Regions from separate parts of the Rossellomorea sp. ABR4_004 genome, predicted to be linked through region 4. Evidence: riboswitches for the same ligand, from Rfam matches in the RefSeq annotation. Region 4 holds a riboswitch; each other region holds the start of a gene.
What was found. A riboswitch is a leader RNA that binds a small molecule or an ion and turns the genes downstream of it on or off. The one in region 4 is predicted to bind S-adenosylmethionine.

Region 1 (4,218 bases), 400 kb from region 4:
CCACTTCTGTTCCTCCTCTTCCTCTTCCGATATCATGTGAGTTCATCGCTTTCAGCAAGGTAAGATAGCTGTTAGGGTCAAAGCGCTTCCCTAATTTCTTTCCTTGGTAATCGAGATAGCTTTCGACATTGAATTGTTCGTTTTGCTTTTCTCGCTGGAAACGATGGTCGAACAGTTCCTGTGTCCGATACGTGACCATACCAACCATTCTGGCAATCTCTAACCCTTTTAAAATGGAGCCTGGTGGATAATGCCCCTTTTGAAACTCAGGGTCCCCTTCAACCGCCGTGATTCCGATGTGATTAAAGGCGAGACCGTAATCATTTAAGGCAGGGGTGACGGCAAGAGCGAATACTTTATTAATATAGGCAGGATAGAGGACACCCCACTCCAATGCCTGCATCCCTCCCAAAGAGCCTCCAATGACTGCTTCGATGTGGTCGATTGAAAGGTGTTGGAGTGCTTTATATTGGGCATGGACCATGTCCCTTATCGTAATACCAGGGAAGTCCGGACCGTAACGCTCTCCCGTGTCTTGATTGGTGGACGCCGGTCCCGTACTACCTTCACATCCTCCTAATACATTAAAGGCAATCACATTAAAATGGTCGGTATCAATATACAACCCCGGACCAATCAGTCCATCCCACCAGCCGCGGTCTTCACTCGTCCCCTTTACGATATGGGTCCCGGTGAGGGCATGGCAAACCAGGATGGTCGGTCCTTCTTTGTTTCCTGTTCGTTCATACGTAAGATCTACATGTTTCAACGTGGTGCCTGACTCTAATGTTAGGGATGGGATGGCAATGGAGCCAACTTCATATGTGTATGGTTTCTCCACTCCTCCACCTCCTTTTTTGGTGTTGTGGCGGGGGTGATCAGGATTCCTCTCGGTATACCCCCGCTGGTTAAAAATATCTCCTATTATACCCTTGATGTTTCCAACGCCACTTCTATGGCATGATCCAAGTCCTGGATCAGGTCCTTCGCAGACTCTAATCCAACGGAAAGTCTCACAAGATCCTCGGTTACCCCTGTCGCGCGGATTTCCTGGTCGTTCAATTGCTGATGGGTCGTGGAAGCCGGATGGATGATCAGTGATTTCGCATCCCCTACGTTCGCAACGTGAGACCACAGGGAGATGTTATCGACTACTTTCCGTCCGGAATCTCTACCACCTTTAATACCAAAGACGACGATGGATCCCGCTCCATTTTTCAAGTATTTTTGTGCAAGTTTATGAGAGGGATGATGAGGCAATCCTGGATAAGATACCCACGCAACGCCATTATGCTGATCTAAATGCTCCGCAATTTTCAAGGCATTCTCTGTGTGACGTTCGATGCGAAGATGCAGCGTTTCTAATCCCTGCAACAGAAGGAATGCGTTCTGTGGACTTAAGCACGCCCCTAAGTCACGAAGCAGCTGCACTCTTAATTTCGTAATGAAGGCTGCCGGACCTACATCCTGTGCATAACGCAGTCCATTATAGCTCCGGTCCTCTTCCGTGAATCCCGGGAACTTTTCATGATTCCAATCGAATTTCCCACCGTCTATGACGACTCCCCCGATGGCCGTTCCATGACCACCGATCCATTTTGTTGCAGAGTGGATGACGATATCAGCTCCATACTCGATTGGCTTACATACATATGGAGTGGCAAAGGTATTATCGATGATCAATGGGATGTGATGGTCATGAGCCACTTTTGCTACCGCTTCAATATCAAGCACGTGTAGACTTGGATTTCCGATTGTCTCAGCGAATACGGCTTTCGTTTTAGGCGTGATCGCTTTGCGGAAATTTTCCGGGTCTGTCGGATCTACAAAGTGAACCTTGATTCCGTATTTCGGAAGTGTGGTCGAAAATAAATTATAGGTTCCGCCGTAAAGATTGGTGGCCGCTACAATTTCATCACCTGCTCCGGCGATATTTAAGATTGATAGAGAGATAGCAGCCATTCCCGATGAAACACCGAGTGCTCCGATTCCCCCTTCTAAAAGAGCAAGCCGTTTTTCCAACACGTCTACAGTCGGGTTCATGATACGCGTATAAATATTACCCGGTTCTTCAAGGGCAAATAATTTTGCAGCATGATCACTGTTGTCGAAAACGTAGGATGTCGTTTGATAAATCGGCACTGCCCTCGAGCCAGTGGATGGATCCGGCTCCTGGCCACCGTGAAGTAGTAGTGTGTCGAAATCGAATGATTTTGTCATTGAGAATTCCTCCTGAATGGTTTTTTTGATTTGGATTGGGTTTGTTTCATTACTGCGGTTAACACATTCAGCTGTCAAAATAGATGGTTTTTTCAGCTGCTTAAATCCCTCACCCAACGTCTGAAATGTGTTTTTCTAAGAAGAAGAAGAGGAAAAAATAAAAAACCCTCTTCCTAAGAAGAGGGTCTAATTTAATAGGGTCCTCCTCTTATCTTTCAGGCAGATTGCCTGCAGGAATTAGCACCTTTTCATGTGACGCATTTCTGCGCACATGAAGGTTGCCGGGTTTCATCGGGCCTAGTCCCTCCACCTCTCTGGATAAGAGCATGTAGTTGTCAATGTGAAAATTCTTGCGTTGAGATGAATTATAAGGGGTAACCGACCTTAACGTCAAGAGTATTTTTAGAATTTTTACATTATTTAATTTTTAACAGAAGCTGCAATCGCTTCGTTAAATTGAGCGACGATGTCCTCTCCGTCTTCAATCCCTATCGATATGCGGACGACATGTGTGTTGATTCCGAGTTTTTCCTGCGCATCCTTCGGTAGAGCACGATGAGACGTTCCCAATGGGTAAGAAACCGTTGTCTCTACACCGGCAAGGGAAGGGATGATTTTAATCCATCCGAGTGTTTTGAAGAATGTGCTTATATCACATGTGTTGGATAGCTCGATTGTTACGATTGCTCCATTTCCTTTACCGGATAAATCGGTTGGGTAATAGACTTTCTTTACATATTCATTTGCTCGAAGGTCCGCCGCAAGAACTTCTGCATTTCTTGCTTGGGTTCCCATACGAAGAGCCAATGTTTTCGCTCCACGGCAAGTCAGCCACGCTTCAAATGGGCTCAAGTTCGACCCGATGTTGACGACTTTTTCTCTCGCTTTTTGAACAAATTCTTCTTTTCCAACTACGACTCCTGCTGTAATATCACTGTGTCCTCCGATATACTTCGTGGCACTGTGAGCGACCAGGTCCACCCCTTCTAAGAAAGGCTGGCGCAGAAACGGTGTGGCAAACGTGTTATCGATCATTGTTTTCAGGTTATGTTTCTCAGCAAGTTCAACCATTCTTGAAATATCTTCTACTCGCATAAACGGGTTCGTCACCGTCTCACTGTATAGGAGTTTCGTATGCGGTGTTAGAGCATCCTCGACCTCTTCAACACTCGTAAAATCAACAAAAGAAGTCGAAATGCCGAATGTCTTAAGCTCTTCCTTCAACATATGGAACGTACCGCCGTATAAATCTTCGGCGGCAATGATATGATCGCCTGATTGCACTATAGCGAGGATTCCAACAAGGATGGCCGATAATCCAGAGGAAGTCGCGACACCTGCTGGAGCTCCTTCCAAGTCTGCCACCATCTTACCAAGCTCGTCTGTATTTGGATTTCCCGTTCTCGTATAGAGATAAGGGGATTTCCCTTCATAGAAACCCTCCAACTCTTCTAAAGATGTAAAAGAAAAGGCAGATGTTTGATAAATGGGAGTCGTCTTACTGCGGATTTCCTCAGTCCCTTTTAACTGACTATGTACGACCTTCGTTGTGAACTTCATCTCTGTCATCCTTCCTGAATCTATGTATTTTTAAAAGTGTATCATATTCAGAAGATTGTGAGGAGTAGGATGTATGGCAAGAAATAAAAAACACCTGCCCAATTGCAACAGGTGCTCGCCTTTTATTGAACATTATCTAAACATCCGATCAGACGATTTTCAATGTCCAATGCCAGGCTTTTCAGTTCATCGTTATCCACCATTTCAATTAGCTTGCTTGGTTTTGCCATACCGATCTTGGTTGTACCGCCTTCTGTGTATACCGTTACTTTGCAAGGCAGGAAGTAGCTTACGAGCATGCTTTCTTCCAGCACCTTCTTGGCTTCATGAGGATTACATACCTCTAATACGACTACTTCTTCATTGAAATCAAGGCCTTTATCCTGCAGTTTCTGGGCAAGATCGAGATTCCATAGTACACCGAAGCTTTCATCTTTA
Region 2 (4,218 bases), 260 kb from region 4:
AAAGTTATAAACGTTGTCATATCAATAAAAAAAGGAGGAGCGAATGAACGTGCTAATTCCACCTCCAAAAGCAATGTTATTATTTTACGTTTACTCCCGCTCAACCGAACGGGTTACTCTAAAAGAGATGAAGCTTTTTACGTATTTTCATTGGCAGAAGGATAGAATTTACTTTCGATTTTCTTATATTCCCTAAGGTTTTCAGTTAAGCGTGCCAGCTTATGAACTTCTTGAAGAAGAAACGTTTTATCTAATTCATAGATGACCTCCCTTTCAATATGATCAATGGTATTACAGGCAAATTCCCAGATGTGCTTGTGTTTGGATGGCTGGATGGATTCTGCAATGAGCGCCAGTGCCCGCACAATGTCTGTAATGATTAAATGATTGTCTTTAGCATAATGTCGGATATAGCCAAACCCGCGATACAAGTAATAATCAAATGCTTCGGACTGGAGAACGACTCGGACTCTTCCTTCCCTATCGATCAAATAAGGAGTGAAGGATAAGTGATCCTCCACTGTCAGCATAAGGTCAGCCATTTGATCAATCGTATTAGAGGCGGTTTTTGGATCATCATTCCCGAGAGCTTTGATCGCCACTTCAGCCAGCTTGTGAATTCCCATTTGCAGGTCCTGGATTTCGGTCTCTTTATGCCCCATTTCAATGAAAGTGAGATAGAAACCATCCGAAACATCGTTGGTCTCAGGTCCCCAAATACTCATGATTTCATTACCGGCCAATATATAATCTCCGACTTTGTAATGAAGCTGAATGATGAGGTTATCCTGCTTAGCCCGTTCGATCATTCCATGGAAGTCGATTAACTGAATATATCCCGATTCCCTTGCCTGTAAGTGAATGATGTTCTCCTTCTCATGTTCCATAAGATCGCCATTTTCTGTTGTTCGGTGGGTTTCTAAATCATTTTTTAACGTCTGGTGGATCATCACTTCAGAAACCTGCTTCATATTGTACGTAATATTGTGTACCTGCATCCAGGTGGAAGCATGGTTAATGAAGAAGATAAATGTCACAGCAGTAAGGAAAGCAAGTCCGATCGTCATGATCGGCGCAGCAACAAACAGTTCTTCCTTTGAATCACCGATAAAAAGAAAGAGGAGAAGTACGTAAACAAAGCTGCCATTAAAAATTCCCAGGGCATGCTGTGTTTGTTTGTCCGAAATGAAGTCCAGGAGCATCCTGGGTGAAAATTGACCACTGAACATCGTGAGTACAACAAGCAGTGAATTCAAGGTGAAAGCACTGAGCGTCAGGATGGCCCCGATGAGTGTACTGACAAGCATGCGTGTAACAGATGCATCCATACTTAAGAAATCGGGTGTAAATTGAGAGATGTCGGCATACAGATCTAAAAAGAGGGTGAGTGCGACAAGCAGTATGGAAAAACAAATATAAAAGAACGGCATATACCATATGGTCAGCCGAATCTCCCGCATTCTTTGACGCTTGGACATGACCATATATTTTCTAATGGATAAGGGAAGCAATTTTTTCAACATAATTGATTTGGTTCCTTTCAAATACAGGGATATGGATTAGTTTTCCCCGCCAGGACATGTTAAAACGTCTCTTTGCAAAATAGATTTATAGGTTCTTAGACAAAGCTGAATAATAAGTGATAGGAAATATAACTGTCTTTGTCATTAGAAAGAATTTTTTAAAAATACTAAAAATAGTATTGACGAGTGAATAAATCCCCTATATAATCCAATTCATACTCAAATAGCAAGTAATACCAAAACGAAACATGATATCTCTTATCAAGAGCGGCGGAGGGATAGGCCCGATGAAGCCCGGCAACCTGCAGGATCAGACTGTAAAGGTGCCAATTCCTACAGATTCCAAACGAATCTGGAAGATAAGGGGAGGAGCATGCTCATTTAGCCCTCTTCTTAAAAGAAGAGGGCTTTTCTGTATACCTTTTTCTTTTCCGCTCATATACCTTAAGTGGATCTTCAACTGGAATGAATCATTCTTATGTACTAAATAAAAAATCGATAAAAGGAGAATGAATGATGTCAACGATTAATGTGGCACTTCTGGGGTTCGGAACGGTAGGGCAAGGGGTCTGTGAAGCAATCGATACTCATCAGGACAGATTGAAGGAAGTACTGGGTAAAGAGGTGAAGGTAAAGGCGATTCTTATTAAAGACCCCACAAAAGAGCGAAGGATTGAATCATCCATCCTCGTCACAACGGATTTTCAAGAAATCTTGGATATCCCGGACCTGCACGTGATCTTTGAAGCGATCGTGGGGGAAGAACCGAGCTTTACGTATTTAACACAAGCTATTGAGAAAGGGCTTCATATCGTCACGGCTAATAAAGCGATGTTTGCCAAATATGGTCCTGAACTATTAGATAAGGCGAAAAGGAAGGGGGTATCGGTCGGATTTGAAGCGACGACAGCCGGAGGGATCCCCGTGATCGGCAGTATCAGGCAGCTTCTGAAAGTGAATGAGATCAAACAAATTCAAGGGATTCTGAATGGGACGTCCAACTTCATTTTATCTCAAATGAGAAAAAGAGGTCTTGCCTTTGAGACAGCCTTAAAGATTTCTCAGGAGAAAGGATACGCTGAAGCCGATCCGACAAATGACATCGAAGGCTATGATGCGTTCTATAAATTGCTTATTTTAAGTCAGACGGCCTTTGGCAGACAGCCCGATTGGAAAAATATCCGACGAAAGGGGATATCCCACCTGACTGCAGAATGGCTTCAGGCAGCGGAATCCTTTCGGCTACGGTTTAAGCACGTAGGTTCTCTCCAGCGGGATTCAATCAATCATATCAGAGGAGAAGTAGAGCCCACTCTTGTCCATGATACCCATCCCTTTTACGGTGTGGAGGATGTGGAAAATGCCATTTCCCTTAAGGGGAGTCTTGTAGGAAGAATCACCCTTCTTGGTCCGGGCGCTGGAAAGTTACCTACTGGAAGCGCCATGGTAGAGGATTTTCTGTCGTTGATAGAGAGAAAGTATACCGATTCTGCCGAAAGTACCGTGAATACGGAAGAGGTTCTTGATGAGAGCAATCACCAATGGGTCTTAAGAGTCCGTGAAAATGAGGAGTATCAAAACTGGATCCCATCGTTCATATTGAAGGATCGTATTCAACTGGGGGATTACTTGTACGTATTTGTTGAAGGAAGAAAAGAGACAATGGAATCGCTCCTTGTGACACACGACCATATTCAAGCCGTTCCTATTTTAAATGAAATTCCGTTGGAAAATGAAGTGAAAACTGGCGTTGCAGTTTCTTAGAAGTAGTCTTTAATAAATAAGATCTGATGGAAAGTAGGGGTATCATTGAGTATGATCGTTCAAAAGTTTGGTGGAACCTCTGTTGGTTCTACAGATCGGATCAAGCGCATGGTCTTTCATGTCATGAAAGAAAGAGAAAAAGGTCATGATGTAGTGGTAGTGGTATCAGCCATGAATAAAACGACTGATACACTGGTAAGGTTGGCAGGAGAACTCTCAGCAAAGCCAAATAAGAGAGAGATGGATATGCTCTTAAGTACCGGGGAGCAGGTGACGATCTCCCTTTTGACAATGGCCCTCCATCATAAGGGGCTGGAAGCCGTATCCCTCACTGGCAGACAGGCGGGAATTCAAACCGATGGAGTATTTGGGAATGCCAAGATTACCTCGATCAATACCGATCGGATAAAATCGGAATTATCAAAAGGACGAATCGTCGTGGTAGCAGGTTTTCAAGGAATCACGGATAAAGGAGAAGTGACTACATTAGGGAGGGGCGGTTCTGATACGACGGCAGCCGCTCTTGCTGCCGCTTTAAAAGCGGATAGGTGTGACATTTATACGGATGTAGATGGGGTGTATACGTCGGATCCGCGAATCGTTCCCCGGGCAGCGAAAATTGACACCCTTTCCTATGATGAGATGCTGCGTTTAGCCATCATGGGAGCTGGTGTCCTGCATCCGAGGGCGATTAAACATGCAAGGGAACATCATGTTCCGCTTGTGGTCTGTTCCAGTTTGATTGAGGGGCGTGGGACCGTCATTAGTGGAAGAACACAGAGAAATGCCCCTATTGTGGGAGTGGCCTATCAGAGTGATATTTCTGTTCTGACAATAATGGACTGTAATGGTGGAGAGTCACTGATTCTTTATGATCTCGATTCCCATCATATTGAGACAGAAATCATTAAATATCAGGAAAGCCTTGTGC
Region 3 (4,218 bases), 140 kb from region 4:
ATGGCTGGTTGATACGAGTTTCACAGCCAGTTGATCCACTGCCGAGACGAGGGTGTGTTTACGATCGGTAATCGCTGCTGGTTGACTCATCTCTTTACCCTCCTAATGCAATTCACTGACCGGCACGAATGTCGGGATCAGGGAATCTTTGTATGTTTTCTTGATATGTTCCGCTACGTCATCCTCCTGATAGAGCTCCACAATCTTTTTATAAGTCTTATTTTCTTTATCTTTTTGCTGCGCCGCGATGATATTGATGAACGGCTTAGATTCCGCCCCTTCGATATAGATGCTGTCATCAACCGGGACGAACCCTGCTTCAACAGCGACACCATTATTGATGATCGATGCTGCAACATCCGGTAGTACCCTCGGTGTCTGGGCAGCGACGACCGGTGTGAATTCAAGGTTTTTCGGGTTTTCTTTTATGGCTTCCAAACCTTGTGACTGATCAAATCCTTCTTTCAGTTGTATCAAACCTGCTTCCTCCAGTAGGAGAAGGGCACGGCCAAGGTTCGTCGCCTCTTGAGGAACGGCTACTTTACTGCCTTTCGGTAAGTCTTCTACCGATTTATATTTTTCCGAATAGATTCCCATTGGCGCGATGATCGTCGAGCCGATCGGTACAAGGTCCAGATTATGTTCTTCAACGAAAGAGTCAAAATACGAAATCGTCTGGAAGGCGTTCAGGTCGATATCCCCATCGGCCAGGGCCTGGTTCGGTCTCACGTAATCGGCAAACTCCACAATCTCGATCTCAATCCCTTCCTTCTCTGCTTTCTCTTTCATATACTCCCAAATCGGCACCCCAGATCCATTCACTCCGACTTTAACAACTTCTTTTTCACTTGAGCCGGATGCACTGTTTCCCGAGCAGCCGCTCAATATAAGGGTGATTAATAGAATCGCGATACTTGCTAGACTGATTGATTTTTTCATATTCCTCTCTCCTAACGTCTTCTGATGATTTTTGATAAGGTATTTCCTGCTGTCTGCAATCCCTGCACCATCACGATTAAAATGATGACAGTCACGATCATGACGGATGTTTCAAATCGCTGATAACCGTAAGCGATGGCCAGATCTCCGAGGCCCCCGCCTCCGACTGCCCCAGCCATGGCCGATGCACCGACCAGGCCGATGGTGGCGATCGTGATATTCAGGACCAGTGTACTCAATGCTTCCGGAATGAGGATCCCGAAAATGATCTGCCACGGCCCTGCCCCCATGGACTCCGCCGCTTCAATGACACCCGGTTCCACTTCAAGGAGCGAGCTCTCTACCAGTCTTGCAATATACGGTGCCGCAAATGCGACAAGCGGCACGACCGCTGCCGCCGTTCCGATCGATGTGCCCACTACCAATCTTGTAAAGGGAATGATGGCCACCATCAAGATGATGAACGGGATCGAACGAAATATGTTGATGATGCTGCTCAATATGGAAAAGACGACTTTATTTTCAAGTAAGTGCCCCTTTCTCGTCACCACGACGATGATGCCGAGGGGAAGCCCAATCAACGTTGCAAACAGGAGGGAGAATGACACCATCGCCACGGTATCCCATGTCGCTTCTATAATTTTTGGCCAAAATAATTCCCAGTTAACTTGCACGCTTCTCCACCTCGCTTACGAATAATCTGTTCTTCCAATAATCCAGGATCTCTTCCGTTTCTTTCTTGCTGCCGATGATCTGTACGATGAGATTCCCGAACGGCTTGCCCTGGAGTTCCGTGATCTGGCCGAATAATACATTGATATGGGCATTGAATTTCTTTGCCGTTTCGGACAAAATCGGCGTGCCCGTCGAATCCCCCTTGAAAATAAGGCGGCAGATGCGCCCTTCTTTGCTGTCATTCAATTTGTCGAGAACCGATGCCGGCAGCTGATCATTCATGACACTCTTCACAAAGTTTTTCGTCGTCGGGGTCTGCGGGTTGGAAAAGATATCGAAGACGCTTCCCTCTTCCACGATTTCTCCATTTTCCATGACAGCGACCTTATCACAGATTTCCCGGATGACCCCCATTTCGTGGGTGATCATCACAATCGTAATGCCATACTCCGCGTTGATTCTCTTTAATAAGTTCAGAATCGATTCCGTCGTCTGAGGGTCAAGTGCGGATGTGGCTTCATCGCAGAGCAGAATCGAAGGCGATGTCGCCAGGGCTCTTGCTATCCCCACCCTTTGCTTCTGCCCTCCTGACAGTTGATCCGGATAATGCTTCGCTTTATCTTCAAGTCCGACAAACGCGAGCAACTCCTTTACTCTCTCGCTGATTTTTTCTTTTGGCCATTTTGCAAGTTTCAGAGGATAGGCGATATTCCCTGCCACCGTCCGGGATTGAAACAGATTGAAATGCTGAAAGATCATCCCGATGCGGTGCCGCTCTTTCCTCAGATCGATTGCCGACTGATCTTTCAAGCTGCGCCCCTCTATGAAAATATCACCCGATGATGGTTTCTCTAAAAAATTGAGACAGCGGACAAGCGTGCTTTTTCCCGCTCCGCTGAATCCGATCACGCCATAAATCTCTCCCTTCTTCACTTCGAAGGAAACATTCTTCAAAGCGGTGAATGGGCCATCCTTCGTCTCGAAAACTTTCGTAACATTCTGAACTCTGATCATACAGGACTTGCTCCTTTCGCTATGTATTCTTCTTGAAGCCTGTGTGTGAAGGACATGGCAGAAAATAAAAAGTGCCCCCCTTCATAAGAAGAGAGGCACAAATATGTATATGTCCCGCTCTTCTCATCTTTCAAGTCATATGACTTGATGGAATTGGCACGGTATTCATAAGAACCCGTTGCCGAGGTATCACAGGGCCAGTCCCTCCACCTCTCTGGATAAGAAGATATCGCTTTATTAAGTTAACGTTATAATGCGTTTTAGCATTAGGGTAATGTTAAAGGATATTAGTTGGGTTGTCAATCCTGTTTTTGAATTAATTTCAATATACTCAAATTGGCTAATTCATCCAAAATCCAACTTGAAAGCATGCAAACTGGGGACGATTCCTACTCTACATATTGACTTTAAGGGAGATTGAGATTAGTCGAAAGGAGAAGTAAGAAACGGACTCATTCCCACTCAACGGATTTATATTGTTAAGTGTTTTTACATAAAGAGAGGGACGGACCTCTCCTACTTTTAACAGAAGGTCCGACCCTGATGAAGGCGGGGTCAGGTCCCAGTCTATTAGGCTGAAAGAACATAAGCGGAGATTTTACGGTTATATCCAGGATGGACTTAGTATTGAAGGGAAATAAGCGGAGGATTTCCTCTTAAGCACAGATAAATCCCCCATTATTATATTTCTGGAAGCAATAGGCGGAATCTTTCCGCTTATTTCAGCCTTTTTTAATCGTAGTGACCATTTAAGCGGAATCTTACCGTCTATTCATTATCTCTGGCACTTAACCAGATCCCCAACCGATAAGTGGGTCACTCTTAAACAAAGATTGTGAGGCATCTTTTGACAGGTTGTCTAATATACACGAATTTTCTTCTTTTTTTAAAATCTGAATATTCTAAGTATACAGTGAAATACATATTGTACTACGTTAAATTATCTTATTTAGGAAAATAGTTCTTACAAAAAAACAGGGACGGCTTTCACTCTACTTTCCTGGGTGATGGTCAAAAGGTAAAGGTAAAAAAAGTACCGTCCCCCTCTACTTTCTTATTCCATTATTGCCCAGGATACTTGAATAACTTATACCAATACAAAGTGTTTTCTATATTTGGAATATATGACTGCTTCAATGTGTCGACTCCACCTAGTATGAATCCTTGTTTCACATAAAACTTAAAGTCTATTCCATTATTAACCGCGTCTCATAAAATGAAGTTCACCCAGATTATCTGTGAACCCCCATTTTTCGTAGAACGGTATCATTTCTGGTCTGCAGTATAGTTCGAAATGATTTATTTTCTTTAACGAGGGGTGCTCTATGATGTTGTTCATCATTTTTTCACCAATATGCTTTCCACGGTAGGATGTATTTACAATGACATCAAAAATAATGGCTTTATAAACGTAATCGGTAAGTATACGTGCAAAAGCAATTAATTCTTTATTTTGTGGTCCAACCAATGCTATAACAATGTCTGAATTCTCAAGCATAACATGAATGTCAGTAAGTGTCCGTCCCTTAGTCCACCATTCTGTTTCATACATGACGTGTAATTCTTCGACTTGTTTACTATTGAGATTCT
Region 4 (4,218 bases):
AGGAGACCATCCGTGCTCATCATCGCCGATTAAACGACGGTTCGGATCTGCGGACAATGTCGTTTTTCCTGTACCGGATAAACCGAAGAACAATGCCACATCTCCTTCACGTCCGACATTTGAAGAACAATGCATGGAAAGGATATCGGATTCTGGAAGTACGTAGTTCATGACAGAGAAGATCGATTTCTTCATTTCACCTGCATACTCAGTTCCACCAATCAGGACAATTCTTCTTTCAAATGATACAATGATAAATGTTTCAGAGTGAGTGCCATCTTCTGCTGGATCTGCCTTGAAGTTCGGGGCAGAAACGACGGTGAATTCTGATTGATGACCCTTTAGCTCTTCTTCTGTAGGGCGAATGAATAATTGGTGAGCGAAAAGATTATGCCAAGCGAATTCGTTGATCACTTGAATAGGTAGTCTATGTTTTGAGTCAGCACCTGCGAACCCTTTGAAAGAAAATACTTCTTCTTTTTCTTTTAAGTAATCTAATACTTTTGTATATAGTTTATCGAATGATTCTGAAGAGATTGGTTGATTGACAGAACCCCACTCAATCTTATCCTTTGTGGATGGTTCTTCTACAATGAATTTATCCTTAGGAGAGCGTCCTGTGTATTTACCAGTTTCTGCTCTGACTGCACCTGATGATGTTAAAACGCCTTCATTTCGTTGAAGGACTTTTTCAACTAGTTGGGAAACAGATAATTGTTCCTGAATGTTTTGACCGTTAAGTAATTCTGTTAATTCATTAGACATGCTCACTGAATTCATTAGAACCCTTCCTTTATATAAATTTAATGATCTCGTTTGCTTCACAAAAATAGTATAACACAATTGAACCATTAGTCTATACTATTTATTTAATTTTATAATGTGTCTTCATATTGTCACATTTTTTATCCGAAAATAGCTTGTACCTTCTTATATATATGAAGGAAAAATCATAATGTTTAGCCTCATTGCCTAATTAGGTTATTTTAAGAGGTCAAGATAGGTTGGAATCATGAAAAGACCAAGCTTGAATGGTTAAACATGTCACTTGAAAAAAGTTGACACCACCAGTACGAAACGTTATCATAGTTCCTTGAACGGATACTCTTATCCTGAGCTGGTGGAGGGAGCAGACCCTATGAAACCCAGCAACCTGCTAAATAGTGAATGGATCTTATTCTTTTGAAACGATCCGATTAAGCGAAGGTGCTAAACTGAGGCAAGGTCTGAGAACCTTGAACGATAAGAGAGAAAAGGCGCGGCTATGATCTGAAACCTTTCCTCTAATGCATGAATCATGAGGAAGGGTTTTTTCTGTTTATAGTGGATCAAATGCACATAATGCATGATTTTTTTATAAAAAAACCATGTTTACTTCATACTACTTAGGGAATGAGTACCGTATCTGTTTAATGTTTTGTTAGATCAAAGTCTAACAATTATGCTTAAGGAGGAACCTTGATGTCAACTAAACGTCGTCTGTTTACATCTGAGTCCGTAACCGAAGGACATCCAGATAAAATTTGTGACCAAATCTCTGATTCAATTCTTGATGCAATTCTTACAAATGATCCGAATGCTCGTGTAGCATGTGAAACGTCTGTTACGACGGGCCTTGTTCTTGTTGCGGGTGAAATTACAACGAGTACGTATGTCGATATTCCAAAAATCGTTCGTGAAACGATCCGTGAAATTGGCTACACTCGTGCGAAATATGGCTTTGATGCCGAGACATGTGCTGTATTAACATCCATCGATGAACAATCTGCTGATATCGCGCAAGGTGTAGATCAGGCACTAGAAGCTCGTGAAGGCCAAATGACGGATGAAGAAATCGATGCAATCGGTGCAGGTGACCAGGGGTTAATGTTTGGATTCGCTTGTAATGAAACGAAAGAGCTTATGCCTCTTCCGATTTCCCTTGCCCACAAAATTTCCCGTCGTCTGACTGAAGTTCGTAAAGAAGAAATCCTTCCTTACTTACGTCCGGATGGAAAAACTCAAGTAACCGTTGAATATGATGAAAACGATAAGCCGGTTCGTATTGACACAATCGTTATCTCAACTCAGCATCACCCTGAAGTGACGCTTGAGCAAATCCAACGTAACTTAAAAGAATATGTCATCGATCCTGTTGTACCGAAAGAACTGATCGATGAGCAAACAAAATACTTCATCAACCCGACTGGTCGTTTCGTTATCGGCGGACCACAAGGTGATGCAGGGTTAACAGGACGTAAAATCATCGTTGACACATACGGCGGATACGCTCGTCACGGTGGCGGTGCATTCTCTGGTAAGGATGCAACGAAAGTGGACCGTTCTGCGGCCTATGCAGCACGTTATGTAGCGAAGAACATTGTGGCAGCAGGACTTGCTGAAAAATGTGAAGTTCAATTAGCGTATGCAATCGGTGTGGCTCAACCGGTATCCATCTCAGTTGATACATTTGGAACAGGTAAAGTATCAGAAGACGTACTAATCGACGTTGTTCGCAATAACTTTGACCTGCGTCCTGCAGGAATCATCAAAATGCTGGATCTTCGTCGTCCGATCTATAAGCAGACAGCTGCTTACGGACACTTTGGCCGTAACGATATTGATCTTCCTTGGGAGCGTACAAACAAAGCGGAAGCATTAAAAGCGGAAGCATTAAGCGAATAAGGAAAGATAGTAGAAGAGACCAACACTTATCAAGGTGTTGGTCTCTTTTGCGATGTGTGACGGCGGTGGCGAAGGTTATTGTGCCAAATGGCAGGTAATCGTGATTTTGGCAGATATATGTTGAAAATGGCAGATGAATCCGAATCCGAAGCCGGGACCTGCTTACAAGAAAATCTTCCATGAGTATTCTCAGGAAGGTTGGGGTATCCCAAGTATAGGATATTAAAATGGTTTGATGCTTTTATAATATTGTCCTTTTTCTGCGTATTCTTTCGATATTCGCTTCATTTCGCTAATATCATGTTCATTTAACTCTCTCACCACTTTTGCTGGACGACCGAATGCCAGTGTGTTGGGAGGAATGACTTTCCCTTGTGGAACAAGGCTTCCTGCCCCAATAAATGCTCCTTCACCAATTTCAGCATTATCGAGAATGATGGATCCCATGCCGATCAATGCTTTCTTTCGGATTTTGCAGCTATGTAGAATCACTCCATGGCCTACGGTTACTTCATCTTCAAGAATAAGAGGGTTATTTGGACTCTGATGAAGAATTGAATTATCCTGTATATTTACTTTATTACCGATTTTGGTTGGAGCGACGTCCCCTCTGATGACGGTGTTGAACCAGATGCTGGACTCTTCACCGATCTCCACGTCCCCGGAGATGGTGACATAATCGGCAATGTATGCCGATTGAGCGATGATAGGTTTTTTATCATAATATGGATAGAGCATTTAATACTACCCCTTTCAAGAATATTTACTATAATAATGGTAGCAGAATTCATTCACATAGAGAACTATTAAGGAGGAATTGCCATGTGGAAATGGGAAACAGATCAAGAAGCAAAGGCAGTCATCGTCATCGTTCATGGAGCAATGGAGCATCATGGTCGGTACGGTTGGCTCATTGAAATGTGGCGTGCAGCAGGCTTCCATGTCATCATGGGCGATTTACCGGGTCAGGGGATGACTTCAAGAAGTAAAAGAGGACATATCGATTCGTTCGATGAATATATAGTGGAAGTAAAAGATTGGGTACAGGCGGCGTACCAATTTGAGTTGCCTGTATTTCTGATTGGTCATAGTATGGGTGGGCTTGTTGCGGTCCGTATGCTTCAGGAATCCCATGTGAACTTGGCGGGGGTGATCTTGTCCTCACCTTGTTTAGGCTTGGTCACGACTCCGTCAAAACCGATCGAGCTCTTGTCCCATGGTTTAAATAAGATCGCTCCCATGGTGAAGTTTCCATCAGGATTAACGATTGATATGGCAACGAGAAATGCCGATGTTCGTGAAATTGACAGCAACGATTCACTCTATATCACCAAGGTGTCTGTCCGCTGGTACAGGGAGCTCGCCCAAGCAATAAAACTGGCTTTTGTAAACCTGGAAAAAATGCCAGATGTCCCCCTGCTAGTGCTGCAGGCCGGTGACGACAAAATCGTTGACAAAAAAGCAGTGAAAAAATGGTTCAACGAACTGTCTTTATCTGAAATGCATTACAAAGAATGGCCGAAATGCTATCATGAAATCTATAATGAACCTGAA

Region 1: another riboswitch for S-adenosylmethionine. It lies ahead of ACXAF2_RS09155 (homocysteine synthase); the one in region 4 lies ahead of metK (methionine adenosyltransferase).
Region 2: another riboswitch for S-adenosylmethionine. It lies ahead of ACXAF2_RS08640 (homoserine dehydrogenase); the one in region 4 lies ahead of metK (methionine adenosyltransferase).
Region 3: another riboswitch for S-adenosylmethionine. It lies ahead of ACXAF2_RS06565 (methionine ABC transporter ATP-binding protein); the one in region 4 lies ahead of metK (methionine adenosyltransferase).

What each region holds. Positions count from the first base shown of each region.
Region 1 is NZ_JBSWVM010000001.1:1,776,425-1,780,642, forward strand. Features, by position in the region: gene metX (homoserine O-acetyltransferase MetX) at 1-841, opposite strand, end outside; gene ACXAF2_RS09155 (homocysteine synthase) at 925-2,220, opposite strand; SAM riboswitch class I at 2,426-2,545, opposite strand; gene ACXAF2_RS09160 (trans-sulfuration enzyme family protein) at 2,641-3,780, opposite strand; gene ACXAF2_RS09165 (DUF302 domain-containing protein) at 3,903-4,218, opposite strand, start outside.
Region 2 is NZ_JBSWVM010000001.1:1,638,513-1,642,730, reverse strand. Features, by position in the region: gene ACXAF2_RS08645 (DUF2254 domain-containing protein) at 138-1,523, opposite strand; SAM riboswitch class I at 1,779-1,889, shown strand; gene ACXAF2_RS08640 (homoserine dehydrogenase) at 2,040-3,287, shown strand; gene ACXAF2_RS08635 (aspartate kinase) at 3,333-4,218, shown strand, end outside.
Region 3 is NZ_JBSWVM010000001.1:1,231,161-1,235,378, forward strand. Features, by position in the region: gene ACXAF2_RS06550 (M20 family metallopeptidase) at 1-90, opposite strand, end outside; gene ACXAF2_RS06555 (MetQ/NlpA family ABC transporter substrate-binding protein) at 103-939, opposite strand; gene ACXAF2_RS06560 (methionine ABC transporter permease) at 951-1,613, opposite strand; gene ACXAF2_RS06565 (methionine ABC transporter ATP-binding protein) at 1,603-2,628, opposite strand; SAM riboswitch class I at 2,749-2,853, opposite strand; gene ACXAF2_RS06570 (GNAT family N-acetyltransferase) at 3,827-4,218, opposite strand, start outside.
Region 4 is NZ_JBSWVM010000001.1:1,375,040-1,379,257, reverse strand. Features, by position in the region: gene pckA (phosphoenolpyruvate carboxykinase (ATP)) at 1-780, opposite strand, end outside; SAM riboswitch class I at 1,105-1,249, shown strand; gene metK (methionine adenosyltransferase) at 1,462-2,664, shown strand; gene ACXAF2_RS07230 (gamma carbonic anhydrase) at 2,887-3,402, opposite strand; gene ACXAF2_RS07225 (alpha/beta hydrolase) at 3,487-4,218, shown strand, end outside.